DNA from 4 places in the Streptomyces sp. NPDC090442 genome. Region 3 is predicted to be linked to each of the others. Evidence: riboswitches for the same ligand, from Rfam matches in the RefSeq annotation. Region 3 holds a riboswitch; each other region holds the start of a gene.
What was found. A riboswitch is a leader RNA that binds a small molecule or an ion and turns the genes downstream of it on or off. The one in region 3 is predicted to bind magnesium.
Positions count from the first base shown of each region.

Region 1 (7,279 bases), on a different contig from region 3:
CAAGATCCTCAACACCTCGCAGGTCAAGGACGCCTTCGTCAAGGGCGTCCAGGACGGCGCCGACCAGCGCCGGGACGACATCGCCAAGGCCCTTACGGACAACGCCCGCAAGGTGATCGCCGAGAAGCTGACGGGCTGACCGTCGCGCGGGAGCGGACCCGGACGCCAGGCGTCCCGTGCGACCGCTCCCGCATATTCCGCTGCCGTACGACCGCCCGTCCCCGCCCGCCCGGAAGGCCCCCGTATGCGGTTCACCGATCTCCAAGCACTCCTCGACCGGCACACCACCGGCGACACCCTCACCCTCGCGGGCTCCGACCTCGGCCACGGCCCGGCCGCCGCGCTGGTCACCACCTGGCTCGACGACAAGACCCTCACGATCGGCGCGCTCCAGCGCACGGACCACCCGGACACCGACACCATCGTCGTCGACGGCGAACTCCACGCGCTGGGCATCACCGGCGCCCGGCTCACCGGCATCGAATTCGGCCTCGACCCGGTCGACCAGGATCCCACCCTCTTCATCCCCCTGACGACACCGGCGGGTTGGACGTTCGCCACCTCGTTCCCCGACACCGAGGGCAGCGACCTGGCCGGCCTCACCTTCGGCGACCGCCGGCCCGAGCTCCTGCTCACCTCGGCGCCCCGCCCCGCCCGCGACGGTCGCCCCGTCCTCGACCGGGGCCTCACGTTCCACGCCCCCGAGGTCCAGGACCCGGCGCCCCTCGGCCCCTTGGTCGCGCTGGTCCGCCGCCCGCCCGCGCCCCTCTCGCTCACCGGTCGCGTCCAGCGCCGCTCCGTCGGCGCGGCGGTCGTGACGGACCTCGCGCTGCGCTCCATACCGGAGTCGCCGCAGGGGTTCGGGGGCGACTTCTTCCTGTGGGCCGGCTCCCGGGGCGACGCCCCACCGCTGACCTACGGCCTCCGTCTGGCCGCCGACCTCGCGTTGGCGCGGGGCGTCGGCGCGACCGTCAGCGCCCCGGTCCCCGCGTCCGGCAACGAGATCGTGCTCACCGTGGACGCGCTGCCCGGCGACGTCGGCACGGACGCCCTCGCGGAGTGGTACGGAACCGGCGCGGCCGTACACCAACTGACCACGGCCGGCTTCACTCTCGGGGACGCCGTCCGGCTCACCGAACTCAGCGCCACCATCGACGTGGCGAAGGTCGGCACGGGTCCGGACAAGGGACTGGCCAAGGCCCTGACCGCGATCAGCGTCACGGCCGCCGCGAAGCCCGCGGTCTCCTGGCCGATCGTCGGCGACGACCTCGCCGTGACGGGCGTCGGCGCCCATCTCACCGTCACCACACCGCTCCAGAAGAGCCGCTCCGCCACCGTCACCGGATACGGGGACTTCACCGTGGCCGGCGCGGTCGCCCTGCACGCCTCCGCGGCCATTCCACCCGGCCGCTTCGAACTCACCCTGGACGAGCGGACTCCGGCCCAACTCAAGGACGTCCTCCGGCACTTCGTCTCGGGCACCGACCTCTCCGGCGTACCCGACCTGACGCTGCGGAAGTTCCACGGCACGGCCGCCCCGACGCAGGGCGAGTACGGACTGTCGGCCACCGTCACCACGGAGTGGCACCTCGACATCGGAGCGTCCCGCCTCCAACTCACCGAGACCTCACTGGAGTTGGATCGCAAGAAGGAGGAAGGGGAGAAAGGAGAGAAGAAGGGGCGCCGGAGTGTCTGGAAGACCTGGCGCAACCCTCCGCCCGAGGCGGTGGAGTCCCAGGCCCTCACCGCCGCCCTCACCACCGGCACCCTCGCCGCGAAGGCAACGCTCGGCCCGGCCGCCGGCGGCAACGACGGCATCCTCTTCGACGCCGCCTGGCACCTCCCTGGAACCTTCGAAATCGGCGGCACCTTCCCCAAGATCGACCTCACCGCCCTCATCGACGCGCTCGCCTGCCACGCCGACGTGCCGCTGCCAGGCGGCCTGCCCGCGGTCGAGTTGAGCGATTCGACGGTGAAGCTGCGCCTCGGCGGGGCCGAGGTGGGCGAGGTCGCCAACGGCCAGGGCTATGAGCTCGCGGTCGCCAGCACGGTCGCGTTCGCCGGGGCCCACGCCCTGACCCTGGTCGGGAAGGCGGCCAGGGGGGGCTCCGGCACCCTGTTCGCCGCCGCGTTCTGGCAGCAGGACTGGGCCTGGTCACCGAACCAGATCCCGGGCTGGTCCGAGGCCCTCGGCATTCTCGGCGACATCACCTTCACCAAGTCCGGTCTGGCCGTCTGCTCCGCCGACGGCGTGGCCCTGGACGCCGCCTCTCCCCCGGACACCCTCCCCGCCACCCTGGACAAGGGCCTCACCTTCTTCACCGAGATCGGCTTCACCGGGCCGTTGGAGCCGCTGAGGGCCCTGTTCGACGGCGTCGCCACCGGCGTCCACCTCCAGGCGGTCCTGACCTCGCCGGTGAAGGACTCGGTGTTCAAGGCATCCATAGCCGAACAGAAGCTACGCCCCGGCTTCGGCGGCCTGGAGGTGGAGATCAAACCGGCCCTCCCCAGCATCACGTTGTCGACCTCCTGGAACTTCACCGTCCCGGCGATGGGTTCGGCGCCGGAGTCCCTGCTCCAGTTCGTGGCCGGCGGAACGGTCTCCAGGCAAGGCTTCTCACTCCATCTCACGCTCAAGCCCGCCGCCCCCGCCCTGGGCACGATCGCCGGCCAACTCGCCCCGGGGCAGTACGCCTTCGCGCTGGAGAAGCCGGGTCGTACGGCGCTCCCGGCCGTCCCGCTGACCGCCCCCGACGGACGGATCGTGCACGACGCGACCCGCCACCTGACCCCCGAGGCCGCCGCCCCACAGCCCGGACCCGCATGGAAGAACGCCTTCGGCATCGAGGGTTTCGACGTCGAGGCGTTCTGGGCCCAGATCGGCGGTGGGACGAGTGGGCTCACCCTGGGCATGGGGGGCTCCATCCGGGTCGGCGAGGTCCACCTTGAGCTGGACATCGTCGGCGGACTGGAACCGGAGCCCTTCGTCACGGTGTTCCGCTTCGCCCTCACCACCCCCGACCAGGGCAAGGGCGTCTCCGTCCGGGACATTTTGGCCATCGTCGTCACTCCCCCGCCCGCACTCGACTTCCTCAAGACGATCGTGCTGCACGAGCTGATGTTCTGCGCCGTGACGGCCCCCGGCGGGTGGGACAGCCCGCTGGGCGAGCACTGGGAGCAGGGCTACTACGGCAAGGGCAACATCGACTTCTTCGGCAACAACTGGCGCTTCGAGGTCGGCGTGGGCAACGACGGCATCTATGCGAGCAGCGTCGTCGCCCAACCCCTCACCCTCGGCGGGGTGTTCACCTTCTCGAACCACGACGGTTCCAAGGGTCCTCAATACCTCCTCGACACCCGAGGCATCAAGGAAGGCCACCTGCCGGAGAAGATCTTCTCCCTCTCCGGCAAGATCGACCTCCTGGGGATCACCTCCGTCGCCGTCGAGGCCCAACTCGGCGACAAGGGCTTCGCGTTCACCCTCGAAGCGCACCTCCTGGACATCCTGACGACCGAGCTGAGCTGCACCCTGAACACCGACAGCGGCCTGCACGCCAGCGCGAACGTCGGCCTGGACTTCAGGGTCGACATCCCCAGGGGTGTCCTGCTCGGCGGCATCCCCATCCCCGGCGGCACCCTGGTCGACATCCGGGCACACGGCGGCTTCGACCTGAAGATCGACGGCAACGGTGCACAACTGCACCTGGCGGCCGGCTGCGACGCCCACCTCGCCGGCGTCCACCTGGTCGACTTCGACCTCAACATCACCATCGGCATCCGTTCCTGGGGCGACATCGTCGGCTACCTCCAGGACCACCCGGAGGAACTGTTCGCGGCCCTGGGCTCCGGCATCTGGGACGCGATGAAGGACTGCGCAACGACCAGGGCGGCGGAACTCACCTGAGGTGACGCCCAGTTCACCCGCGCCCGTTCGCCGCCGTCCGCCATACGTTGCTCATCGTCGAAGCCCAGGCAGTGAAGGTCCACGCCGACCCGCGGATCGTCATCCCGATGTCCGCGCCGAGTTGGACGCTATTCGGCCAGCGGAAGCGGCGGCAGTGGCAGCGGCAACCCCGGCAGGCCGTCGATGCTGGACGCGATGTGCTCCTTCTTGTGGAAGTAGACGTCGAATGACTCATCGGACTCGCGCGCGAAGCGTGACGCGTGCAGCGGGCGGTCCTCGTCGTAGGTCATGAACGGGACCGCGTATCCGCAGGTGTCGCGGATCCTCTCAGCGGTCACGACGATGACGGCGCGCAGGCCGTGCAGGGTCGGGTCGATGTCCGGGAAGTAGCCCATCAGCTCCTTCCACCGCGCATCGTCACGGAAGACCGGCTCTCCGCGGCCGTGCACACGCACGATGTTGGGCGGGCCGTCGAAGGCGCACCACATCAGGGTGATGCGGCCGTTCTCGCGCAGGTGGGCGATCGTCTCGGCGTTGCTACCGGCGAAATCGAGGTAGGCCACGGTGAGTTCGTCGAGCACGGCGAACGAGCCGTTCAACCCTTTGGGAGAAAGGTTGACCGTGCCCCTGCCGTCCAGCGGGGCCGTCGCGGTGAAAAAGATGTGCTGCGCCTCGATGAAGGCGCGCAGTCTGCCCTCTATTCGGTCGTAACTCTTTCCCATATTTCGATTATGGCAGGCCGTTGGGCCCTCTCAAGAGGCAGTTCGGCTCGCGGGGACCGTTCCGTTGCCGGCCGCGGAGGTGCCGTGGTCGGAATCCTTGCGCAGTCCTTACGCAACCCTCGCTGCAAGGCGTGGTGTTGTGGGTAAGGGCAGAGTGCGGGCGGGCGGGGGCGTTCCCGTTGGTTGCCGGGTTGCCGCGTGCCTGCCGAGACAGCGCCGGGGCGCCCGTGTCGACAGACCTCTGTCTTCTGTCACCCGCCTCGACCGCCGGCCTCACCTCACCATGGCGGAACATCGGCCGGGGCAACGCCCCTTGACAGAGAGACAGCGCATGACGGTCTACGAGCACCTGCCGCACCCACACATCGCTTCGCGGGACGCCCAGGGCCCGGTGAAGGTCACCGACCAGCTCCCGGTGGGCAATGCGGTCACCCGGTTCAACACGAGGATCGCGATCCTGATCACCCGGGCCGTCGGCAGCATGTGGTGTGCCTACGCGTTTGCGTTGTTCGACCTGATCAGCCTCCCGGACGCGATCAGGGGCGGGGCGTCGGCCATCGTGTCCTGGGTGGCGCAGACGTTCCTGCAGTTGGTGCTGTTGTCCGTCATCATGGTCGGCCAGAACGTGCAGGCCGCCGCGGCGGACAAGCGTGCCGCGGCGACCTTCCACGATGCGAGCGCGACCCTCCATGAGGTGGCGCACATGCAGGCCCATCTCGCCGCGCAGGACGCCCTGTTGAGCAGGATCGCCGAGCGGGTCGGCGTGGAACCCCTGCCGGTCGACGGAACGTCTTCGGGCGGCGCGGCAGGCGAGGTGAACGGGGTGCCGGGGCAGGCCGCAGGTGACTGAACCGGGTGTGTCCTCACGTCTTCGGCTTCGGGTACGTCGTCGGTTTCGGCTAGGGGACCGTCAAGGCTTGGTCAACAAGTTGCGTTGATGTGCAAGTATCAGGCAGGCTTGTGGACGTTTGAAGAAGGCACCTCGTTCGGTGAGGCGTCTGCACGGACACAGGCCACTGACCCCACGACGTCGAGAGACGCCCAGGTTCAGGACAGGTCTCCCCGACCTAAGGGGTGACCCCAAGTGGCTTCCCCCGTACGGGGATTACGCCGTGCAGTGCCAAAGCTCTGACGAGTAGGGGTGAACCGGCCGTGCGGGCCGGTCCGCTCGCTGCCGAGTCGTACGGCGCGCTCGCGCGCCCCGGCCGGAAGGAGGCGAGAAACATGGACGGCAGTAGTTGCAGTAGTTGCGATGGTTGCGGCGGTCCGGGGCACAGTAGGTCGTTTTCCCGTATGACTTTCTCTGCCTCCGGTATGCGGTAACCACTCCTCCTCCCGACGCGTTCGCGAACACTCTTCGCCAGACACCCGTGCGGCTTTCGCCGTCCCGGGTGGTCGGGCTGCGCGCTCGCGGGGCGGGCAGCTTCCGCGCGCCCGCCACCTCTCTCCCAGACCAGGCACGTGGCGGGGTCTCGCCATGGCCTTCGCCACCACTACCCCGATCCGAGGGAAGCAGTCATGAACCTCCTGAACCTCCACCACCGACCGGTCCGCCACACCCTGCTGGCCCGGACTTCCAACCTGCGCCGACGCCACACGACCGTTGCGCGCCCGCTGTCGTCCCCGCACGAGTCCGTGGATCTACCCAAGGCGCCGGTCCACCGCATCCGCGGCCTCGTCGTCGACTGCGAGACCCGGCGGGTTGCGGTCGGCGGGCAGCAACTGAAGCTCACCTGCATGGAGTTCGAGCTGCTGGCCCATCTGGTGGCCAACCGGCGCCGGGTCTACAGCCGTGAGCAGTTGATGGCGCTGGTGTGGCAGCAGACCGCCGTGGGGGACATGCGCACGGTCGACGTTCACATCGCCCGCCTGCGCCGGAAACTGGGCCCCGGACATCGGGCGCTGATCCGCACCGTGCGGCAGGTCGGCTACGCCTTCGAGCCGTCGGCCACGGCCGGGCCCCGCCCCTGACCGTCGGTCACGAGCAAGACCCCTGATGAAGGAAGCCCGACGACCGGCTCGTTGGGCTTCGCCGTCCCGTAACGCTGAGCATGCAAGGGATACCCACCGTCATGCGATTCCTGCCCCGTACCCTCCTCAAGCAGACCAAGCGCCGCGGCACCGAGGCGACGGCCGTCCGGCCCCGCGAGCTGGTCACCCTCCACGTCCACTGCGACCAGGGCGCCGAAACCCAGGTGCGCGCGCTGTGCGTGCTGGCCCTGAGCCGGCCCGGTGCGCGCGTCGAGGCCGTGCGCGTCGACCCGTCCGACGCGTTCACCACCCACCTGCAGATGTTGGTCACCCTGGACGGCGCGGAGACGGGCCTGCTGGACCGGCTCGTCGACATGCTCTCCGGTATGCCGCCCGTGCGCGACCTGCACTGGCACCGGGACCGGCACGACGGTCCGCGCGCCCTCACCTCCGCCATGGGAAGGGGGTTGTCCGATGCATGCGCTCACTGAGTCCGACATCGTCGCTCTTCCGGCGCGCACGACGGCCACGGAGCTCACGGTCGCCGAAATCACGGCCGTGACGGCGCTGTTGAAGGCGGTGGCCGGTCCCATCCGGCTGCGGTTGCTGCAGGCGCTGGCCGATGACCAGGAGCTTGCCGTCGGGGAGCTCACGGAATGCGTCGGCGCTCCCTACGCGGCCG
Region 1 covers NZ_JBIVXW010000108.1:308-7,586, reverse strand. The annotation lists gene ACIQU6_RS41195 (hypothetical protein) at 1-139, shown strand, start outside; gene ACIQU6_RS41190 (hypothetical protein) at 245-3,904, shown strand; gene ACIQU6_RS41185 (pyridoxamine 5'-phosphate oxidase family protein) at 4,033-4,626, opposite strand; gene ACIQU6_RS41180 (hypothetical protein) at 4,958-5,476, shown strand; M-box (ykoK) riboswitch at 5,601-5,774, shown strand; gene ACIQU6_RS41175 (winged helix-turn-helix domain-containing protein) at 6,145-6,597, shown strand; gene ACIQU6_RS41170 (hypothetical protein) at 6,699-7,088, shown strand; gene ACIQU6_RS41165 (ArsR/SmtB family transcription factor) at 7,072-7,279, shown strand, end outside.
Region 1: linked by a shared signal. The riboswitch ahead of ACIQU6_RS41175 (winged helix-turn-helix domain-containing protein) and the one ahead of ACIQU6_RS15725 (NRAMP family divalent metal transporter) in region 3 are both predicted to bind magnesium.

Region 2 (7,279 bases), on a different contig from region 3:
ACGCCACCGGCCGGAACCGCCGCCGCGCGCTACGCCTGATCGCCGGCGCCCGCGACGCCGGACTGCTGACACCGCGCCACAACAAGCGCTAGGCGCCGCGGCAACGGGCCCTGGATTTCCGCCCGTTCGCACCACCGCACCACCGCATCGCGGACCGGCACGGATTCGCCCGGACCGCCCCGTGCTACACGTCGGGGTGCCCCCGCGTCGTCGACCCCTCGGGGGGCCGTTCGCCCGGTGGCACGCCCATCTCCCAGTCCAGTCCGTACCGTTGGAACAGCTCGGCGCGCAGCCGGATCCGCGGCATCTGCGCCCCCGGGAGCAGCATCGGCACCACCGAACCCATCAACAACGCCCGCAGCATCGGGTAGTCGACATCCGGATCCGCCGACCCGTAGGCCACCACCGTCTCGCGCAGCAACTGGGCCAGCCGCTGCTGCTCGGGGCACTGGATGAAGCCCGAGGCGGTCAGGATTCCGGCCATGTGCGTCCGCATCAGCAGCGGTTCGTCGTGTGCCAGCCCCAGGATCGCGTCGATGGCCCGGGCCAACAGCTCCCGCCCGGCGTCCGGCCCGGTCGGCAGTGGTGCGCGCCCCAGCGCGGCCTGGAGGGTGCGGTGCATCAGCCGGTGCACGGCCGACTGCAGCAACTGGTGCTTGCTGGGGAAGTAGTACGAGATCAGACCACGGGCCGCCCCCGCGCGCTGCGCGATGTCGCCGAGCGTGGTCGCGTCGTAACCCCGCTCCCTTACCAGCTCGACCGTCGCCTGCAACAGACGCTCGCGGGAGCGCCGTCGCAATTCTTCATTGACCGATGCGCTGCGGGGGGACATGCTGTAACTCCTGCGTTGACTGGCTGAGAGCCAGTATACTCAGCACAGGTCGGAACCCGCGCCCGTAGGGGCGGGGGAGCCGGCTGAGCTGCCTGATTCGGGCGATGCGGGGGATCGTCCGAATCGGGAAGCGTGAGGGCCGGAACGGCCGTCGTGCACTGCGTGGTTGGCAGTTGCGCGGCGGGCGTTCCGGCCCTTTGTGGTGGCGCGGCGGGTCAGGCCAGGGCGCGTTGGGCGGGGGCGGCGACCTCGGGGTCGTCGAGGTGCCAGTGCAGGTCGCGGACGTCCGGCTCCAGGGAGAGGCGGGCGATGACCTGTTCCAGGGCCTGGGCGAGGTCGCCGGAGACGGCGGCGGTGGCGCGGATGCCGGTGGTGTCCTCGGCGTCGCGGCTGGCCCGCAGGCTGATGGGGGTCAGGCCGGAGGCGCTGAGCGCCTGGAGCAGCAGGGCGCGGATGTGCGTCTCGGCCTTGCGCTCGCAGACCACGTGCACGGTGGCGTGCACCGCCTCGTCGGGGTCGGACCCGGAGGCCGGCGCCCGGTCCAGCAGTCGGCCGGCCGGGCGCAGGACGAGGTGGACGCCGAGGACGGCGAGGGTGCCGATGGCGGCCAGTTCGAGCCGTCCGGAGGCGGCCAGTACGCCGACCGCGGCGGAGCACCACAGGGTGGCGGCGGTGTTCAGCCCGCGGACCCCCGCGCCGTTGCGGAGGATCACGCCGCCGCCGAGGAAGCCGATGCCGGAGACGACGTACGAGGCGACCCGGGTCGGGCTGCCGGAGTCGCCGACGGCCGTGCTGTAGAGGACGAAGAGGGTGGCGCCGGCGGCGACCAGCGCGTTGGTGCGCAGCCCCGCCATGCGGGCCCGCCACTGGCGCTCGACGCCGATGAGCGCTCCGCAGGCCACGCCGGCGGCGAGCCGGATCATGAAGTCGACGAGGGACAGGGTGTGCATGGCAGCGCCTCCTTCGGGGCTGGTGGGGTGTGGCGGGCAGGGGTGACGGGCGGCCGAACGGTCAGTGGCCGAGGGCCACTTCGACGACCTTGATGACGACCAGGACCATCGCGACCAGCAGATAGGTCCGCAGCGCGGTCAGGCCGACCTTGTGGCCGGTGGAGAGGACCGGCTTGGGCAGGGTCTCCAGCGGCGGCATCCGCCAGTCGTCGCGGCCGGTGCGGTCCACCGGCCGGCCGCCGAACGCCCAGCCCTTGCGGCGGCGCCGCAGTTCCGCGTACCCCAGCGCCAGCACCCCAGCCGCGCCGCAGCCGGCCATGATGCCGAGGATGGTGGAGGCGCCGATGTCCGGGAAGAGCACGGCGGCGGTGAGGATGACCGAGAGGGTGACCAGGACGCCGACGACGGCGGCCGTGAAGGCGTTGGTGCGGCGGCCGTTGACCCACGGGCCGAGCACCGTGCGGTCGTTGCACAGCAGGAGCAGGAAGACCGACGCGGACGGCAGCAGCACCCCGGCCAGCGTCTGCACGCCCTCGGTGAGCAGGCCGAGCGGGGAGCCGGGGATCAGCACGATCGCGGCGGCCGCGGCGACCAGGCCGGCGTAGACGGCGTAGAAGCCCTTGGCGCCGCCGATGCCGCGGTGCAGCGAGTGCTTGATGCCGAAGACGTCGCCGATGGCGTAGGCGGTGGACAGGGAGACGGCGAAGGCGCCGATGATCGAGGCGTCGAGCAGGGCGATGGCGAAGAGGACCCCGGCCAGCTTGCCGGCGTGCGCGGCCAGGCCGTGCGCGATGCCGGCGGTGTCGGTGAACGCGCCGACGCCGTGGGTGCCGGCGAAGGCGGCGGCCGTGCACCCCATCAGGGCGGCGGCGCCGATCACCACGATGGCGATGCCGATCCACAGGTCGGCCTTCTCGTACGACATGAAGCGCGGGGTGATGCGCTTGTCGATGACGTAGGACTGCTGGAAGAAGAGCTGCCAGGGGGCGACGGTGGTGCCGACGATGCCGATGATCAGCAGCATCACGGTGGACAACTGGCCGGGGCCGCCGGGGAGATGGGGGACGACGAAGTCGTGGGCCATCTGTCCGGTGGACGGGTGGACCATGAAGTAGAGCGGGACGAGCAGCAGCGAGGCCGCGCACAGCCCGATGGCGATCCGCTCGAACCGCCGGAACGATCCGGTGAAGGCGGAGGCGATGATCACGGCGGCGGCCAGTACCACCGCGCCGACCTTCGGCAGGCCCAGGTAGCCGGCGGCCAGCGTGATGCCGATGAACTCCGTGACCAGGGTGAGGGCGTTGAGGAGGAAGAGGTCGATGACCGAGAACGCGCCCCAGAACTTCCCGAACCGCTCCAGGATCAGTCGGGCGTGCCCGACGCCGGTGACGGCACCGAGCCGGAGCACCATCTCCTGGTTCACGTAGAGCACCGGCACCAACAGGAGCAGGGTCCACAGCAGATGCGTGCCGTAGTTCTGGCCGGCCTGGCCGTACGTGGCGAAGGCGCCGGCGTCGTTGTCGCCGACCATCACGATCAGACCCGGGCCGACGATCGCCAACAGCGTCTTGAGCTTGGCGGACAGGCCCCGGCGCGGGGCGGTGTCGTCGTGCCGGATGGTGCCGAGCGCACCCCGGATGTCGCCGAGGTGTGCCTCATCGAGGACGGCGGTGGGCGGCGCCGTCGGGGGCGCGGCGGGGGCCGTGGGGCGGATGGTGGTCTCGGTCATGGCTACCTCCCAAGTCCCCCTTGAGGGGGCGGAGTTGGGGGCACGCTGCAGCCATCCTCCCTGCGCGGGCACGCAGCACGACCTCCCGTGCCGGCGGCGGGCCGTACGGGGCGTGATGCGGCGGGAGGCCGCGCAGGGAAGGTGGTTACCGCGTGCCGGAAGAATGCGAGGGCAGGCGGAGCAGGGGCCGATGATGGCCCGGACTACTGCATTCCATGTCTCTCGCCTCCTTCCGGTCGGGGCGCCTGGGTGCGCCGTCGTCGATCCGGTAAGGAGCGGACCAGTCGCCGTCGACTGGTTCACCCCCACTCGTCAGAGCTTTGGCACGTCACGGCGTAGCCCCGTGCGGGGCAGCCACCTGGGGTCACCCCTTGGGCCGGGGAGACCTGTCCTGATCCGGAGCGTCTCTCGACGGGTGGGATCAGTGGCCTGTGTCCGTGACGACGCCTCACCGAACGAGGTGACCGCTGTCAAAACCTCTAGGAGCTTAGACCTGCCGGCGGAGGTACTTGCGCGAATGTGCAAGCTTTTGACCGACTCTTAACCAAGCGGCCACCTTTGAACTCCGCCGCCCCGGTCGAGCCGCTGGACACCGCCCGGCTCCCGGGTGAGCATGATCCGCATGTCCGAGCACCTCCAGCCCGACGAGGCGGGCGACCGCGGCACCCCGACCGAGTGACTGGACCTCATCGAGGCGCTGTTGGCGCCCGCGATGGCGGGGCTGGACGAGGCCGGGCGGCGGCTGCGGCCGGCCTGGCGACGGGTCACCCGCGGCGAACCCCGCTGGCCGTCGACGCTGGCGGTGCTGGTGGCGGTGGTGCTCCAGTGGCGGCTGCCGGAGCGGCTGGCGATCCATCCGGGGTGGCTGTTGCCGGGGCTGGAGACGGTGCTGCTGCTCGTTCTGGTGGCGGCCGACCCGGTCCGCATCGAGCGGGTCTCCCGGCTCTACCGGTGGGCGGGTCTGGCGTTGATCGCGCTGATCAGCGCGGCGAACGCCTGGTCCGCGGTGCACCTGGTGATCGGTCTGGTGCGCGGCACGGAGGGCGAGGACGCCGCGGCGCTGCTGGCCACCGGCGGCGCCATCTGGGTCACCAACGTCCTTGCCTTCGCGCTCTGGTACTGGGAGTGGGACCGCGGCGGGCCGGTCGCCCGGGCCCACGCGGTGCGCCGCTACCCCGACTTCCTCTTCCCGCAGATGGCGACGCCGGCGCTGGCCCCGGAGCACTGGGAGCCGCGGTTCGCCGACTACCTGTACCTGTCCTTCACCAACGCCACCGCGTTCAGTCCGACCGACGTGATGCCGCTCACCCGTTGGGCGAAGCTGCTGATGCTGTTGCAGTCGGCGGTCTCGCTGCTGACCGTCGTGCTCGTGGTGGCCCGCGCGGTGAACATCCTCAAGTGACGTGCCGTCAGGCGCCGTTGGCCGCGAAAAACCCGCGGCCCGGTGTGTGAAGGTCGCGTTGCGAGGGTATGGCGACGTCATGACGGGGCGATGAGACCGCCATGAGAAGTCGATGAACATGTGCGTGAAGAGGCAAACGTTTGGCGAAGCCTTGACCGCGCGGGCCGTGACCAATCGATGACGCGTCTCTGGCCTGCGGTTTTGTTCCGCGGCGTCGAAGATCCCGAAAACAATCTCCGCCCGGAGTCAATTCTTTCCCACGTCATGGTTAGACTCCGCGGTCGGTTTCCCGGTGCGGCCTGCCCAAGTGACCCGTCGCGACTTTCACAACGTGTTCGAATGCTGGATTGGGGTGCACGACGGGCGAACCCGTGCCTGGTCAGCGGCATCTGTAGGGGCGAATGTCCGAGGGTCTCCACCCACCGGCACCGAACAAAGGCATATCGATGTCGTCGCCCCTTCTCGAATCGTCCTTCGAGCCGTCAGAGCCCGCGGTGGTGCGGGCCGTATACCGCACCGCCGGCACCCCGGCCCCGCGGACCCTGCTCGACGTGCTCGACGCCACCGCCGCCGCGCACCCCCAGGCGCTCGCCCTGGACACCGGCGCCGAGGCGATCACCTACCACGACCTGTGTAGCGAGATCGAACGACGCGCGCGACAGCTCCGGCAGCAAGGGATCGGCCCCGGGGACCGGGTCGGCGTCCGCGTGCCGTCCGGAACCGCCGAGCTGTACCTCTCGATCCTCGCCGTCCTGCGCAGCGGCGCCGCATACGTACCGGTCGACGCCGACGACCCCGACGAGCGGGCCGCCACCGTCTTCCGGGAGGCCGCCGTCTGCGCCGTCCTCGGCCCGGACGCCCCGCCGCTCGGACTGGCCAGGCCCGCCGGGGCGCAGCGCCTCCCGGCCCCCCAGGACGACGCCTGGATCATCTTCACTTCGGGTTCGACCGGCGCGCCCAAGGGCGTCGCGGTCAGCCACCGTTCCGCCGCCGCGTTCGTCGACGCCGAGGCCGGCCTCTTCTGCCAGGACCGGCCGCTGGGCCCCGGCGACCGGGTGCTGGCCGGGCTGTCCGTCGCCTTCGACGCCTCCTGCGAGGAGATGTGGCTGGCCTGGCGGAACGGTGCCTGCCTGGTCCCCGCCCCCCGCTCGCTGGTCCGGGCCGGACACGAGCTCGGCCCGTGGCTGGTCGAGCGCGGCATCACCGTGGTCTCCACCGTCCCCACCCTCGCCGCGCTCTGGCCGGACGAGTCGATGCACCGGGTCCGCCTGCTGATCGTGGGCGGCGAGTCCTGCCCCGCCGGGCTCGTCGACCGCTTCGCCGGCCCCGGCCGCGAGATGTGGAACACCTACGGCCCCACCGAGGCCACCGTCGTCGCCTGCGCCGCCCGCCTCCAGCCGGGCCAACCGGTCCGCATCGGCCTGCCGTTGGAAGGCTGGCAACTCGCCGTCGTCGACCGCGAGGGCCGGCCGGTGTCCTACGGCGAGGAGGGCGAGCTGATCATCGGCGGTGTCGGCAACGCCCGCTACCTCGACCCCGCCAAGGACGCCGAACGGTACGTCCCCGACGACGTCCTGCAGACCGACCGCGCCTACCGCACCGGCGACCTCGTGCGCGCCGAGCCCGAGGGCCTGCTCTTCGTCGGCCGCGCCGACGACCAGATCAAACTCGGCGGCCGCCGGATCGAACTGGGCGAGATCGACGCCGCGTTGGGTGCCCTGCCCGGCGTCCGCGGTGCCGCCGCGGCCGTCCAGACCACCCCGGCCGGCACCCAGGTCCTGGTCGGCTACGTCGTCCCCGAGCAGCGCACCGGCGACGGCTCCAGCTTCCAGCAGGACAAGGCCCGCGCGCTGCTCAAGGAGAGACTGCCGGCACAACTGGTGCCCGTCCTGGCCGAGGTCGAGAGCCTGCCCACCCGCACCTCCGGCAAGGTCGACCGCAAGGCGCTGCCCTGGCCGCTGCCGTCCACCCCGGCTGACAACGACCCCGGAGGCCCGGCCCCGGCCCTGCACGGCACCGCCGCCCGCCTCGCCGGCGTCTGGGAGGAACTCCTCGGCGTCCGGCCCGGGTTGGACAGCGACTTCGTCTCCCTCGGCGGCACCAGCCTGGTCGCCGCCCGGATGGCGTCCCAGCTCCGCGCCCACCACCCCGGCGTCTCCGTCGCCGACCTCTACCGCCACCCGGTGCTCCGCGACATGGCCGAGCACCTCGACTCGCTCGGCGGTCCGGTCGACGAGGCGCGCCCGGTCCGCCCGGTCCCGCGCCGCGCCGCCGCCGTCCAACTCCTGGTCCAGACCGCCCTGTACGGCGTCGCCGGGTTGCGCGGACTGGTCGGCCTGGCGCTCGCCGACAACGTGCTCGGGCTG
Region 2 covers NZ_JBIVXW010000063.1:19,145-26,423, reverse strand. The annotation lists partial or broken gene ACIQU6_RS33365 (DUF6214 family protein) at 1-92, shown strand, start outside; gene ACIQU6_RS33360 (TetR/AcrR family transcriptional regulator) at 185-832, opposite strand; gene ACIQU6_RS33355 (MgtC/SapB family protein) at 1,048-1,782, opposite strand; gene ACIQU6_RS33350 (NRAMP family divalent metal transporter) at 1,844-3,511, opposite strand; M-box (ykoK) riboswitch at 3,808-3,978, opposite strand; gene ACIQU6_RS33345 (hypothetical protein) at 4,212-4,913, shown strand; gene pls (epsilon-poly-L-lysine synthase Pls) at 5,360-7,279, shown strand, end outside.
Region 2: linked by a shared signal. The riboswitch ahead of ACIQU6_RS33350 (NRAMP family divalent metal transporter) and the one ahead of ACIQU6_RS15725 (NRAMP family divalent metal transporter) in region 3 are both predicted to bind magnesium.

Region 3 (7,279 bases):
GCGGACGTCAGGCACGCCACCCCGGACTACCCGGGTGACAACGCTCAGTGCCCCAGGGCGAGTTGCACGATGCGGACGGCGACCAGGACCATCGCGGCCAGCAGGTAGGTGCGCAGGGCGGTGAGGCCCACCTTGCGGCCGGTGGAGATGATCGGCGTGGGCAACCGGTCGAGCGGCGGCATCCGCCAGTCCTCCTTGCCCGTGCGGTCCACCCGCGCGGCCAGCGCCCAACCCTTGCGGCGCCGGCGGGCCTCGGCGTAGCCGAGGGCGAGGACGCCGGCGACGCCGCAGACACCCGTGATGTCGAGGATCGCGGCCGAGCTGATGTGTGGGAACAGCACGGCGGCGGTCAGGATGATGGAGAGGGTGACCAGGACGGCGACGACGAAGGACGTGAAGACGTTCATCGCCCGGCCGTTGACCCACGGCCCGAGCACGGCCTTGTCGTTGCAGAGCAGCAGCAGGAAGACCGAGGCGGAGGGCAGCAGCACCCCGGCGAGGGTCTGCACGCCCTCGGTGAGCAGCCCGAGCGGGGAGCCGGGGATGACCACGATGATCGCGGCGGCCAGAATGAGCCCGGCGAAGACCGCGTAGAAGCCCTTGGCGCTGCGCACGCCGCGGTGCAGCGAGTGCTTCAGGCCCAGCACGTCGCCGATGGCGTAGGCGGTGGAGAGCGAGACGGCCGAGGCACCGATGATGGAGGCGTCCAGCAGGGCGATGGCGAACAGCACACCGGCGGTCCGACCGGCGTACTTCGTCAGGCCGGCGGCCACGTCCTCGGCGTCGGTGAAGTTGCCGAACTCGCCGTGCCCTGCGAACGCGGCGGCGCAGAACCCCATCATCGCGGCGGCGCCGACGACCACCACGGCGATACCGATCCACAGGTCGGCCTTCTCGTAGCGCATGAAGCGCGGGGTGATGCGCTTGTCGATGACGTAGGACTGCTGGAAGAAGAGCTGCCAGGGGGCGACGGTGGTCCCCACGATGGCGATGATCAGCAGCATCACGTCCGACAGTTGGGAGTGGTGCGGCAGGCCCGGGACGACGAAGTCGTGCGCCATCTGCGCCGCCGGCGGGTGCACGATGAAGTAGATCGGCACCAGCAGCAGCGACCCCGCGCACAGGGCTATCGCGGTGCGCTCGAACCGGCGGAACGAGCCCGTCGAGGCGGCCATCACCACGATCGCCGCCGCCACCAGCACGCTCGGCACCTTCGGCAGCCCGAGGTAGCCGACCGCGAGGGTGATGCCGATGAACTCGGTGACGATGGTGAGGGCGTTGAGCAGGAAGAGGTCGATGACCGAGAACGCGCCCCAGAACTTCCCGAACCGCTCCAGGATCAGCCGGGCGTGCCCGACCCCGGTGACGGCGCCGAGCCGGAGCACCATCTCCTGGTTGACGTAGAGCACGGGGACGAGCAGCAGCAGGGTCCACAGCAGGCTGGTGCCGTAGTTCTGGCCGGCCTGCGTGTAGGTGCCGAAGGCGCCGGCGTCGTTGTCGCCGACCATCACGATCAGGCCCGGACCGACGATCGCCAACAGCGTCTTGAGCTTGGCCGACAGGCCCCGGCGCGGGGCGGTGTCGCCCTGCCGGATGGTGCCGAGCGCGCCCCGGATGTCGCCGGTGTGCGCCTCGTCGAGGACCGCGGAGGACGGCGTCGGGGTGGGCGGTGCGGTGGTGGACAGTTCGGTCATGACGGCCTCCCGGTCCCCCGTCCGGGGGAGGTTCGGGGGCACGCGGCGGCACCGTTCCGCGGGTGGGCAGCCCGGGTACCGGGACGGCGGGGAAGCCGTACCGGTGGGGCCGCGGGCGGGCGGAAGCGGGCGTGGAGACGAGGGGTGTTACCGCGTGCCGGAGGTCAACGAGGACATACGGATGCGGGGCCAACTGTGGCCCGGACTACTGCAATGGCCGTCCATGTCTCTCGCCTCCTCCCGGCCGGGGCGCCCGGGGCGCCATGACGGACACGGCAAGGAGCGGACCGGCGCGCGGGCCGGCTCACCCCTACTCGTCAGAGCTTTGGCACTCCACGGCGTAATCCCCTTGCCGGGGCAGCCACTTGGGGTCACCCCTTAATCCGGGGAGACCTGTCCTGAACCTGGGCGTCTCTCGACGTCGTGGGGTCAGTGGCCTGTGTCCGTGCAGACGCCTCACCGAACGAGGTGCCTTCGATTTTCTCGAACGTCCAGCAGCATACCGGTCTACTTGCACATTGACGCAACTACTTGACCGAACCTTGACGGCGGACACGTCGGCGAATCCGGCGCCACCACCCAGCGGTTGGGGTGACGAGCGGGACAACCACGCGCCGATCGGGCCGAGTTGAACGACACACCTCGGACTCCGCGACCGGGAAGCCCCAGGCGGGGCCCTCGACCGTGCCAACCAGGCACCAACCCCCGCCGGTGCCTCCCGCGACTCCCACCCCTCAGGCCGGACCGCCCGGACCCGCGCCCTGGGCCGAGGGGTCACCCCGCACCAGCACCGAGGAGTGAGGTGCGCGAGCCGCCCCTCGATCACGTTCCGTAACAGACCGCCGCGCATCCATGGGCAGCCCCGCCCCGGGAGTGTTAGAAATAGCAGCATGGCCGCAGGGTCCGGCCGATATCGGCGCGCAACGGTACGGTCACTGACCGAACGACGCCCGCAGAGCGTCGCGGGGCAGGTCTTCCTGCTCCAACTCACCGTCGGCCTCCTGATCGTCCTGGGCGCGCTGGCGGCGCTGCTGCTGACCTCGCGGCACGACGCCGAGCAGGAGGCGCGCAACCGCTCGGTGGCCGTCGCGGAGACCTTCGCGCACTCCCCCGGGTTGCCGGCCGTGCTCCGCTCCCCCGACCCGACGAAGACCCTGCAACCCCTCACCGAGACCGCCCGGAACCGCGCGGGGGTCGACTTCATCGTCGTGATGAACACCCACGGCATCCGCTACACCCACCCCGACCCCGCGCAGATCGGCAAGCGCTTCGTCGGCGACATCAAGCCCTCGCTGGCCGGCAAGGTGGCGGTCGAGAGCGTGAACGGCCCGCTCGGGCACGAGGTGCAGGCCGTGGTCCCGGTGACCGACGCCCACGGCTCGGTGGTGGGGCTGGTGTCCGCGGGCATGAAGGTGGCGAGCGTCAGCCGCGCCATCGCCGCCCACCTCCCGACGATCTTCGGCATCAGCGCCGCGGCGCTGGTGCTCGCCACCGTCGCCACCACGGTGATCACCACCAGGCTGCGACGCCAGACCCGTGGGCTGGGGTCCGTCGAGATGGGCCGCATGTACGAGCATCACGAGGCGGTGCTGCACGCCGTCCGGGAGGGCGTGGTCATCGTCAGCGGAGAAGGGCGGCTGCTGCTGGCGAACGACGAGGCCAGACGGCTGCTGGCGCTGCCCGAGGACGCCGAGGGGCGGGAGGTGGCACGGCTGCCGGGCCTCGCCCCGGGGCTGGCCGAGCTGCTGTCCTCGGGCCGGGCGGCCACCGACGAGATCCACCAGGCCGGCGGCCGGCTCCTGGCGGTGAACCAGCGGCCCACCGACCGGTACGCCGCGGGCACGGGGACGGTCGCCACCATCCGCGACTCCACGGAGCTGCGGCTGCTCTCGGGCCGGGCCGAGAGCGCCCACGAGCGGCTGCGGCTGCTGTACGAGGCCGGGGTGAGCGTCGGCACCACCCTGGACGTCGCGCGCACCGCCGAGGAGCTGGCGGAGGTCGCGGTGCCGGGGTTCGCCGACTTCGTCACCGTCGACCTGGCGGCGCCCGTCCTGCACGGCGAGGAGCCGGCCGCCGGCGGCGCCCACCAGATGCTCCGCGCCGCGACGCACGGCATCCGCGCGGACCACCCCTTCCTCCCCTCCGGCACCCTGATCACGTTGGTGGGCGGCACCCCACAGGCGCGCGGCATGGTCGGCGGGCGCTCCGAGGTCGTGCCCGACCTGTCGCCGGCCCGCGACTGGCATCTGCAGGACCCGGAACAGGGCGACCGCATCGTGGCGTACGGCGTCCACTCGCTGATCGCCACGCCGCTCAAGGCCCGCGGCAACATCCTGGGCGTGGCCAATTTCTGGCGCTCGGAACGGCCGGAGCCGTTCGACGACGAGGACCGGTCGCTGGCCGAGGAGCTGGTCGCGCGGGCCGCGCTGAGCATCGACAACGCCCGGCGGTACACCAGGGAGCACGCGCTGGCGGTGACCCTGCAACGCAGTCTGCTGCCGCGCACCCTGCCCGAGCAGAGTGCGATGGAGGTGGCGCACCGCTATCTGCCCGCCCAGTCGGGGGTGAGCGGTGACTGGTTCGATCTGATCCCGCTGTCCGGGAGCCGGGTGGCGCTGGTGGTCGGCGATGTCGTCGGCCACGGGTTGCACGCCGCGGCCACCATGGGCCGGCTGCGCACGGCGGTGCACACCTTCTCCACCCTCGACCTCACCCCGGACGAGCTGCTGGGCCACGTCAACGACCTCGTCGAGCAGATCGACCAGGAGGAGGCGGACACCGGCGGCGACACCGGGATCACCGGCGCCACCTGCCTGTACGCGATCTACGATCCGGTCACCCGGCGCTGCGACATGGCCCGGGCCGGGCACCCGCCGCCGGCGCTCGTCCACCCCGACGGCACCGTGGAGTTCCCGGACCTGCCGGCCTGCCCGCCCCTGGGGCTGGGCGGCGTGCCCTTCGAGACCACGGAGCTGCGGCTGCCCGAGGGCACCCAGATCGTGCTCTACACCGACGGGCTGGTCGAGGAGCGCAGCCGGGACTTCGACGAGGGGATGGAGCTGCTGCGCGGGGCGCTGTCCCACCCCGGCCGGTCGCCGGAGGAGAACTGCCGGGCGGTGCTGGCCCGTCTGCTCCCGCACCGCCCGCGGGACGACGTGGCGCTGCTGATCGCCCGCACCCGGGTCCTCGGTCCGGACCGGGTCGCCGCCTGGGAGGTGCCGTTCGACCCCGCGGCGGTCGCGGAGATGCGCTCCCGCATCTCGGACAAGCTGGCCGAGTGGGACCTCGCCGAGGCCGTCTTCGCCATGGAGTTGGTGGTCAGCGAACTGATCACCAACGCGATCCGCTACGGCTCGCCGCCGGTGACGGCGCGGCTGCTGCGGGACCGCAGCCTGGTCTGCGAGGTGGCCGACGGCAGCAACACCTCGCCGCACCTGCGCTACGCGGCGATCACCGACGAGGGCGGCCGCGGCCTGTTCCTGGTGGCCCAGCTCACCGAGCGCTGGGGCACCCGCTACACCCCCCAGGGCAAGGTCATCTGGGCCGAACAGCCGCTGCCGCCCGAGGCCGACGCATCCGACGCACCCGACGCGTCCGACGACGAGGGCGCCGGCGCGCCCTAGCTCACCGGCACAAGGCGGTGTCCAGGAGTGCCTGGGCGTGGTCGGGGGCGTCCTCGGTGGGTGTGGGGTCGGCGGTGACCGCGACGGTGAGGGCGCGGCCGTCGTCGGTGACGCCCGAGCGGGTGCGGTAGCCGGGGATGTCGCCGCCGTGGCCCCACATCCGGCCGCCGCAGTTCAGCGGCGTGCTGATCACGCCGAGTCCGTACCGGGCGCCGGGCCACAGGCCGGAGGCGGCCGGGACCGTGGTGCGCATCTGGGCGAGCTGCGCGGGAGCCAGCAGTTCGCCGCCGAACAGCGCGCGGAAGAACCGGTTCAAGTCGCCCGGGGTGGAGACGAGTTGCCCGGCGGCCCATGCCCAGCCGGGGTCCAGCTCCGTGACGTCCGTCAACGGCCCGCCGGGCCGGGCCGGGAAGTAGCCCTCGGGATGGGGCGCGCGGAGCCGCTCGTCTCCGACGCCCGGGAAGTAGGTGTGGTGCAGCCCGATGCGGTCGATGACCCGCCGGGTGATCTGCTCGGCCAGCGGGCGGCCGGTGACCCTCTCGACGAGCAGGCCGGCCAGCACGTAGTTGGTGTTGCTGTACGACCAGTCGGTCCCGGGGTCGAAGAGCGGCTTGTGCGCCAGTGCCAGGTCGAGCAGCGCCCGGGGTTGGACGTAGCGGTGGCGGTAGGCGGGGAAGTCGCCCAGGAATTCGACGTAGTCGGGCAGTCCACTGGTGTGTTGGAGCAGCTGGCGCACGGTGATACGGCGCCCGTCGTTGCCCTTGCCCCGTACCAGTCCCGGCAGATAGCGCTCGACGGGCGCGTCCAGTGCGACCTTGCCCTCGCCGACGAGTTGGAGCACGACCGTGGCGGTGAACGGCTTGGTGTTGCTGCCCACCCGCACCTGCCCGCCGAGGGGCACCCTCGCCCCGGTCCGCAGGTCGGCGACGCCGGCGGCGTAGTGGTGGGTACGCCCGTCCCGGTCCGTGCCGGCGGCCAGCGCGGCGGGGAACCGGTCGTCGTGCACCAGGCGTTGGAGCCCCTGCCGCACGGCATCGCCGGTGCCGTGCTCCTGCACCGCGGTCGCGGGCCGCACGGCACTCACGGCCAGAGAGGCGGCCAGCACCGCGACCATCACCCCCAGCCGACACCCTGTTACGGGCGCAACTCCACGGCGCACGGCCCGATGAGAACGCTCGGTCATGGCAAACCCTCCTGGCGCGCGCGGCAACCACAGCGGAAATCCGGACCCTCCCAGACTCCCCGCCACGGCCCCGCCGCCCCATCCGGCCAGCCGGCACATCCGAGGTGGGGCTAGCCACACCCCCACCAACCGACTCCCCCGCCCCCGAGACCGACCTGCCCCGTCACCCCTCCCGCACGAGCGAGCGTGCGTCACCCTAAGTCAACGGGCCCGAGGGGACGGTGGAGGCCCTCCGGATTCGTCGTGGGGCGCACGGTGGTGGTGGCTTGTGAGTCCATGCGCCCCGTTTAGGGGCGCCGGCGCGGCGGGTACGTTCCGTTACGCACGGCAACTCGCGGGGTCGCAGGAGTTCCGTCTCCGGAGTCCGTCCCAGGAGGGCGGCGGATCCGTGTGCCCGAGCCGCGCGCAGGTCTCGACACGGGTCGCGGGGCGGACCGCGGCGACCAACTGTGCGTTTTCTACGGGGAGATGAGGGGAGATCACCTTGGCTGACCGACCCTATCCGTACCGGACCGCGCTGATCACCGGCGCTTCCAGCGGCATCGGCGCTGCCCTGGCCCGGCGTCTGGCGGCCCAGGGCGTCTCCCTGGTGCTGGTCGCCCGGCGGGCGGAGCGTCTGCGGGAGCTCGCGGAGGAGCTGCACCGCGCGCACGGCGTCGAAGTGGAGGCGTTGCCCGCGGACCTGACCGACCACAAGCAGCTCCAACGGGTGGAGGCCCGCCTCACCGACTCGGACAAACCGATCGAACTCCTGGTCAACAACGCCGGTTCCGGCGCGG
Region 3 covers NZ_JBIVXW010000019.1:18,506-25,784, reverse strand. The annotation lists gene ACIQU6_RS15725 (NRAMP family divalent metal transporter) at 45-1,694, opposite strand; M-box (ykoK) riboswitch at 1,996-2,169, opposite strand; gene ACIQU6_RS15720 (SpoIIE family protein phosphatase) at 2,585-5,317, shown strand; gene ACIQU6_RS15715 (serine hydrolase domain-containing protein) at 5,319-6,500, opposite strand; gene ACIQU6_RS15710 (SDR family NAD(P)-dependent oxidoreductase) at 6,985-7,279, shown strand, end outside.

Region 4 (7,279 bases), on a different contig from region 3:
GAAGGGCGTCGCGCTGTGCGCCTGTGATCAGCCTGCCGCTGAACGGCACTGCCAAGCCCGGCCCGCCCGAGCCCACCGGCCAGCGGTGACAACAATCCGCCACGGTCGCGGACCGGTGGCCCTGGCCCAACGCCCCATCGCAGGGAGGACAGGCACCATGGATCACGAAACGTTGACCTTCGTCCACGAACTGTGCGAGCGCTGCGGATTCCTGAGCATGCCGGCTCGCGAGTATACGGACTCGGAATTGGCCAGGCCCCGCCTGTGCCCTGCCGGATGCGGGCAACGACTCGGTGTGGTCGGCATACTCTCCCGGCAGGCGACGCCAGAGGACCGGACCTACATCGCCTTCTACAACGTCCTGGCCGCCACCGATTGGGGTCCGACCGCCGACGACTTAGACCTGCTGCTATGCGCGTCCGACTGGGAGTGGCTACCCACGGACCCCACCAATCCTCATTGTGATGACCCCAATGACACCTGACCAGGATCGGCCACGCCGACAAACACCAGCACGAGGCGAGCGCGATCACCTCGAAGACAGCTTCAGCGACGCCGCGCACGAGATGGTCATGCTCGATCTCAGGCCAGACTTCCACGGTTTCCGAGGCGAGATCGATGGCAAGGTCGTGTGCGTAGTAACACCTCGGGTGCTGCACGACGCGACAGAGCGGCACATCATGACTGAGCTGGTCAAGCGCCAAGGAGGAAACTGCTCAGCGTGCCGCAACTGCCGCATAGGCAGGCAGAGTTAGTGGTTCTCACGGGTGCACGGCAGAACGAGGCAGGCACGCCCCTGGCCACCAAGGAGTTTTCGGGAGAGAGCAGGGCCGTGTCCGACAGGTCGTGTAACCGGGATGCGCAATTCCACCACCGGTCGGTCAGCTTCCTGGGACTATGTCGGCTGAACGCTGATACCAACCCAGGAGGTTCGTGTCGTCTGACGGAGATTCCCACGAGAGACGGGGTGGAGCTGGCGGTCTCCGATCAGTCGCATCTGGCGGCACTGCGGGACTGGTTGAGCGGTCAGCCCGGGGTCGATGTGGCGGTGGTCTCCGGGACACCGGGGCCGGGCGAACTCGGTGAAGTGCAGACGAAGTGGGAATCGAACTGCTCGGATAGTGGTCGTAGTCCTTCCCTGCGGCCCACAGCGTCGGGGTCAGCGAGGGCAGGATGCCCCCGCTGCCGGGTGATTCGGCCGTGAGTTGCGGTGGGATGTTGGCGACGGAGAACTTGATAGCCGCACCCGGCACCCCTCGATCGGTGAAGCGAGCGGTGCCGACGTCATCCATAGTCCACACCAGCGTGTAGGAACCGGGCGCCATCGGGGCGATCGCGGCGTCGAGCGTCACGCTCTCACCCGGCCTGACGTCGCGGGGCCCTTGTTCTACGTCGGCTACGCCCTGCTGATCGGCATCTCCGCCACGGTCACGCTCGCAGCCAACGACCAGGTCCAGGGCCTGATCACCCAGGGCGTCCAGGCACTGGCGGGAGTCCTGCTCCCTTCGGCAACCGTCTTCCTCGTCCTGCTGTGCAACGACCGGTCGGTGCTGGGCCCATGGGTGAACACCACCAAGCAGAACATCGTCGCGGGCGTGATCGTCTGGACGCTGGTGCTTCTCTCACTGGCACTGACCGCGGCCACCTTCTTCCCGAACCTGACCACAACGCAGTTGGAGGCCGGTTTCGCGCTCGGCGCGGCCGTCGGCGGTCTCGGCGGGACCCTCGTTGCCCTGCGGTCGCGGCATGCGGCTAAAGTCGCCGCCGCGGAAGTAGCCGCCTGGCTGCACGCCATGGACGAGGACGATCCAGCCGTACCCGAACCCCTGAGCAAGGCAGAACGCAAGGCGTTGCTGGAGGCCGACCGCATGGCGTGGCGCACCCCCGCACTGTCCGCCCTGGAGAAACCGAAGTTCTCCCCCCTGCGCCGGGCCGGACTGCTCACGCTGCGCGGCTACCTGGTCATTGCAGTCGGTTTGGTCGTCGTCAAAATTGTTCAGCTGGCCGCAGGGCACTGACGGTCAGCCTGTCGCCGCCACTTCGTGGGGCGGTCCGGCACGAATCCCTGTTGTCCCGTCCCACGCCATCTTGTCGCTGTCCCAGGTGCCGCTGGTTACGGGGCGATGCCGAGGAGGTTGAGGGGGCGGGTGAACGGTTCGTAGGACATCTTGCGGAGGCCGGCTGCGATGTTGGTGTGGCCGTTCTTGCGGAGCTTGTTGATCGCGAGGTTGCGCAGGGTGGCCATGTTCTCCGGGCCGTAGCCGGTGCTGACTTGGGAGCGGTCCTCGTCGAAGGTGACATCTCGGATGAAGCGCAGCCGGTTCTCGATCACCCACTGTGATCCACGAGCGGGCGATCTTCTCTGGTGACGCCTGTCAGCTGGTGAGATCAGTGATCACGTAGACGGTTTCGCGAGTCCGCTTCCCGGTCTTCAGGCTGGTGCGATGCCGGGTGATCCTCGCGACCTGCGCTGCGTGCGGGAAGTCCAGGTCATCGACGGTGAGCACCTGAATTACCCGGGTTTCCTTGCGGCCGTGGCCCTGGCTGCGGTCGTAGAACTTCGCGGTCGCCCGCTCCCAGGGCAGGGTGCAAAGCCGCTCGTGCAACGCTGGCCGGTTCTTCTTCACCGTGAACGCGTAGTGCGCCTTCTTCACCTCGACGAGAAAGACAGCATGGTCACGCTGTGTGTGCAAGGCGTCGGCGGCCGCCACGGTCCCGACCAGGTCGAAGGGATCCAACAGGGCCGCGAAGCAGGTGATTTCATTCGTCTTGCCCGGCACCCGCAGTTGGGCGACGGTCTGCCCGTCGCTGGTCATCGCGGTGAGCAGATGCGCGGCCGGGCTCTGACCATGGCGGGAACCGCGGGCGCTCTTGCCGTCCGCGGCCACCGACTCCGCCCCGACCGGAACCTCGCCGCTCAGGTCCGCCAGGCCTCCCGAGCAGACGGTGCAGACGATCCGCCGGATCGTCGATCTACTCGGCGCGATCCGTACGTTCAGCGACATCAGCAGGCGTGCACCGAGCCGGGCCAACATCTACTGCGGGGCACTGCGGGCCCACTGCCCGATCGCCGCGTACGACCGCGCGCCCGCCACCACGGCGGACGCAGCGATCAGCAGCACCGCCGCGAACGGGTGACGTACGCCCCGGCGATGGCGCGGGGCCGGGAGCCTGACCAGCCGCTCCGCCAACGGCACCTCCGAACACCCCGCCAGCGATGGACTTCACGAGACAGACGCGCCGACGTCGCGAGCCAGGCGGTGTACGCAGCCGTGCTCGCGGAACCGGCGCAGGGCCGGCACCGCCTGCGGGAACGGCCCCGGTGCCCGAGATCGCTTCGGCGAACCGGTCCGGCGGCCGACGGCCGGGAGGCGCTCCCTCACGTGGCACGGACGTCGAGCGTGGCGCCACAGGCGGCCAACGCGAGCCCTGGTTCAGCGCACGATCTTGTGAGAGAGACCAGCCCTCTCAGAGACTTCGTCCTTTGTGGGCCCGGTAGGAGAACCGGGGAGCGCCCACGGCATCCAGCACGGCCGGCCCGACCTCGACGGTCGGCTCTTGGGACGAGCCGCTTCCCGAATCCACCGCGACGACCCCATGCTGACCTCACCGCCCACAGTTGCGAAGTCCGCGGCGCCATCGGAGCCGAACTCGACGACCGTCCACGCAAAACGCTTGGCCGGGAAACCCCTGCCAAGCGTCAAGCTAAGCTACCGGAACTGGCCGGCTGATCAGATATATGGCAACGACCCATGAATTCTCCTCTCTTGACCGATGGGCCTTGCGTGTCCGCGTCTCACGGCTCCGCTCAGGCGAGGAGATGGCCGAGGAACATGTAGGCGAAGCCGAAGTAGACGAACACACCGATCAGGTCCATGACCGAGGTGATCAGCGGTGCGCTGAGCGTCGCGGGGTCCGTGCCGATGCGACGTGCGACGAAAGGAAGAAGGCTGCCGATCAGGGCGCCCAGCACAGTGCACGTGAACATGCTCAGGCCGACGGTGGTGAGAACTCCGATGCTGAGGCCGCCCTTGGCGAAGTAGGCGAGGACGACCTCCAATACGGCGATGACCACTCCGAGCCCCAGGGCAACACCAATTTCTCTTCGCACGACGAGCCAGATGTCCCGCCACCGCACACGAAGTTGACCCAGCGCCATGGAACGGAGAACGAGAGTGGCGGTCTGGCTTCCGGTGTTGCCGCCCATATCAACGATGGGGGCGATGAAGGCGGCCAGGATGATGACCTCTTCGAGCATTTCCTCCTGAGCCGCGACGAAGGTGCTGGTGACCAGGCCGAACACGGTGAGGATGGCAAGCCAGAACACACGGACGCCGAAGATCCGGCGCAGTGGCGACGCGCACAGATCGAGGTCGGGCCCGCCCGGGGCGGAGGTGCCGCCGTAACGGGCGAGTTGGGCGGCGTCCTGCTCGTGGTCGATGTCCATGGCATCGTCCACGGTGACAATGCCGATCATGCGGTGGTCCCGGTTGATCACGGGAACAGCCAGCAGATCGTAGCGACGGACGGACTCGACGACCTTCTCGTCAGGGTCGTCGGCGCGCACGGTGACGGGGCCGCGGTGTATCAGCTCGTCGACCGAGGCGTTGTCGGCGGCCAGGACCAGGTCACGCAGGGAGACGGAGCCACGCAGACGGCCCGCGTCGTCGAGGACGTAGACCGCGTAGATCGTCTCCTTGTCCGGCGCGGTGGTACGGATCGTGCGCAGGGCCTCGGCCACGGTCATGCCCGCGGCGACGGTGGCGTACTGCGAGGTGGCGGCCGCGCCTGCGGTGCCCTCCGGGTAGCACGCGAGGCGCAGTATGTCATCGCGCTCGGCCTGGGCCAGGGACCGCAGCAACCGGCGCTGGCGTTCCGGGCTGAGTCGGTTATACAGGTCGGCCCGCTCGTCGGAGGGCAGCGCGGAAACCAGTGACACCACCGCGGTCTCGGGCATCGCGGCCAGGACGGCGTCCTGCTGCGCGTCCGGAAGCTCGACGAACAGACGAGCCTGGTCCTTGGCCGGAGCCGGCGTCAGGACGGCGGCCAGCCGCTGCGGTGAGCTGTCGCAGAGGACGTCGGCGATGTCGGCCGGCGGCGCACTGCGCATCAGCCTTGTGAACGCGTCGCCGTCCGGCCGGTCCAACAGGGCACGGGCGTAGAAGAATATGTCCTTACGATTCATGGGAAAACCTCTTCGGAGTTATCCGCAGGGCGCGCCGAGCGAAAATTGGGCATGCTCGGTGAACACCCGTAGGTGAGCGTCCTATTTGTGGCAGCGCAAGCGCCGGGAAGTATTCAGTCGGACCCCGGACAGCCCGGAAGGACCGCGGAGAACGGGTGTGACCGAGCAGTGATCAGCAGCCAGCGGAAGGTGACGACGTACTGACGCATGACGAATCACCGCTCCGAGAACCGGCGGAGTCTTTTCGCATCGTCGTCACCTCCTGCTGCTCAAGGCGCACGGGGGCGCCGTGGGAACACGCACAGAGGCAAGGAGAAGGCGCTCACAAAGAGCCCCGGCACCTCTCTCGACAGAGCTTTAGCACTGCACGGCGTGCCCGCCTCGCGGGAGCCACTTGGGCTCAACCCTTAGTCCGGGAAGAGCTGTCCTGAACCGGGGCGTCTTTCGACGTTTAGGGTCAGTGGCCTATGTCCGTGCAGACGCCTCACCTAACGAGGTGCATGCGTCAGAGACCCTACAAACCCTGCCGGGAAAAGGTCAACCCTGAGTCAAGATCTGCTGGGAATTCTCAAAATGATGATCTTCGAGGTGACGGGATTGCTCAGGGGTTGTTGATCCGAGGGCTCCGGGCCGGCTCCATCGAAGCCATGGGGTGCCGGTTCTCGACATCGGTAAGGAGCTTTCGGTGGCGATCGAACCGCTCTCCCGAAAGTGATGGCCGCCACGGCATCGCGGACGGAAACGGCATCCGAACCGGCCGGTGTTCCGGGGCATCCTGTCGTAGCGGTGAAGCCGACGCTGCGCACCATGTGGCGCACCCGAGGACGGATCACAAGGTACGGGTTGTACGGGGACGCGACCTTCTCTTGTCCAGAGGAGTAGCTTGTCGACGTAACGCCATGCAAGGATCTTCGGCGGTCGGCGGGATGTCGGGCTCGTGAGGGGCGATCTCATGGCGGAAGTCGCGAAGTCGGCGCCTTTATGGGGCGTTGGCCGCTCGTACTCCAAGGGGGACGTAGTGGTCTACCAAGGGAAGCAATACGTCTGCGTTGACGCGCACAGGTCAGTCGCTCATTGGATACCCGGGACCGTTCCCACGCTCTGGGCTGAGGGCGCTCGCCAATAGCCCATCGCCCCCCGGTGCAGTGGTCGACGTTGCGTGCAGCGGAGTACGTCCGGCTCAACTCCGGCACTAGGAGTTGTCTTCAAATGTCACGCCCACATCAGGAGTTGAGGCGAGGGTGACGGCTGCTTGGAAGGACTCGGCGGTTTTGTCGTAGCGGGTGGCGATGCCGCGCCATTGCTTCAAGCGGTTGAAGCAGCGTTCGACGATGTTGCGCTGTTTGTAGAGTTGCTTGTCGAAGGTGGGTGGGCGTCCGCCGTGGCTGCCCCGCCGAAGAAGCGCCCGGCCCGGTCCGCATACACGGACAAGACCACGGGACCGCCGCACCGCACCACCCCTGCCGCCGGATGCCACGCGCACTCGGCGGTGCGGCAGCCGCACCAGGCCGCACTGCGCGGCCCACCGTCCTTGCGCAGGTGGGCCAGGTGCATGTTGACGTGCGCGACCGCGGCCCTGCGCCCCTCAACAGCACTGGCACAGCGCACGTCCGCGCAGGCCGAGCGAGAACACGTGAGGCGCACCACGCCGGCGGAGGGACGGCCATCGGGATCCAACCGCACCATCCACACACGCGCCGCGACGCGCTCCTGCCGCGTGCCGGCCCCCACCGTCATGTCCGCTCCCAGCGTTACGTGATCCGTCGTCCCAGGCAGCTCTCATCATCGGGGATACCCACCCAATCGCCGACGACCGCCATGCAGCGACGGGCCAGTTGGGCTCAAGCGTTCCAGTCGGCTCGACCAGACGGGAAACTGGGAAACGATTGGGAAAACGATCACGCAAACCTCTGCGACGTACTACATGAAGACGCAGTGAACTACCCGAACATGCATGCTGCGACGCAGGTCAGATGATGGTCACCGCTCCAACCTGCTATACGGCGTTGATCCGCAGTATCCGGACCCTCCGCCCGCCCGTTACGCCGGAAGCCAGCGACGAGGACATCCGCGCCGCGGCCTTGCAGTACGTCC
Region 4 covers NZ_JBIVXW010000061.1:7,788-15,066, forward strand. The annotation lists gene ACIQU6_RS32825 (hypothetical protein) at 1-89, shown strand, start outside; gene ACIQU6_RS32830 (hypothetical protein) at 158-484, shown strand; gene ACIQU6_RS32835 (hypothetical protein) at 1,383-2,018, shown strand; gene ACIQU6_RS32840 (hypothetical protein) at 2,114-2,332, opposite strand; gene ACIQU6_RS32845 (ISAs1 family transposase) at 2,376-3,035, opposite strand; gene ACIQU6_RS32850 (transposase family protein) at 3,036-3,197, opposite strand; gene mgtE (magnesium transporter) at 3,809-5,185, opposite strand; M-box (ykoK) riboswitch at 5,520-5,688, opposite strand; gene ACIQU6_RS32860 (carbohydrate-binding protein) at 6,138-6,311, shown strand; partial or broken gene ACIQU6_RS32865 (transposase) at 6,378-6,578, opposite strand; gene ACIQU6_RS32870 (DUF2277 family protein) at 7,192-7,279, shown strand, end outside.
Region 4: linked by a shared signal. The riboswitch ahead of mgtE (magnesium transporter) and the one ahead of ACIQU6_RS15725 (NRAMP family divalent metal transporter) in region 3 are both predicted to bind magnesium.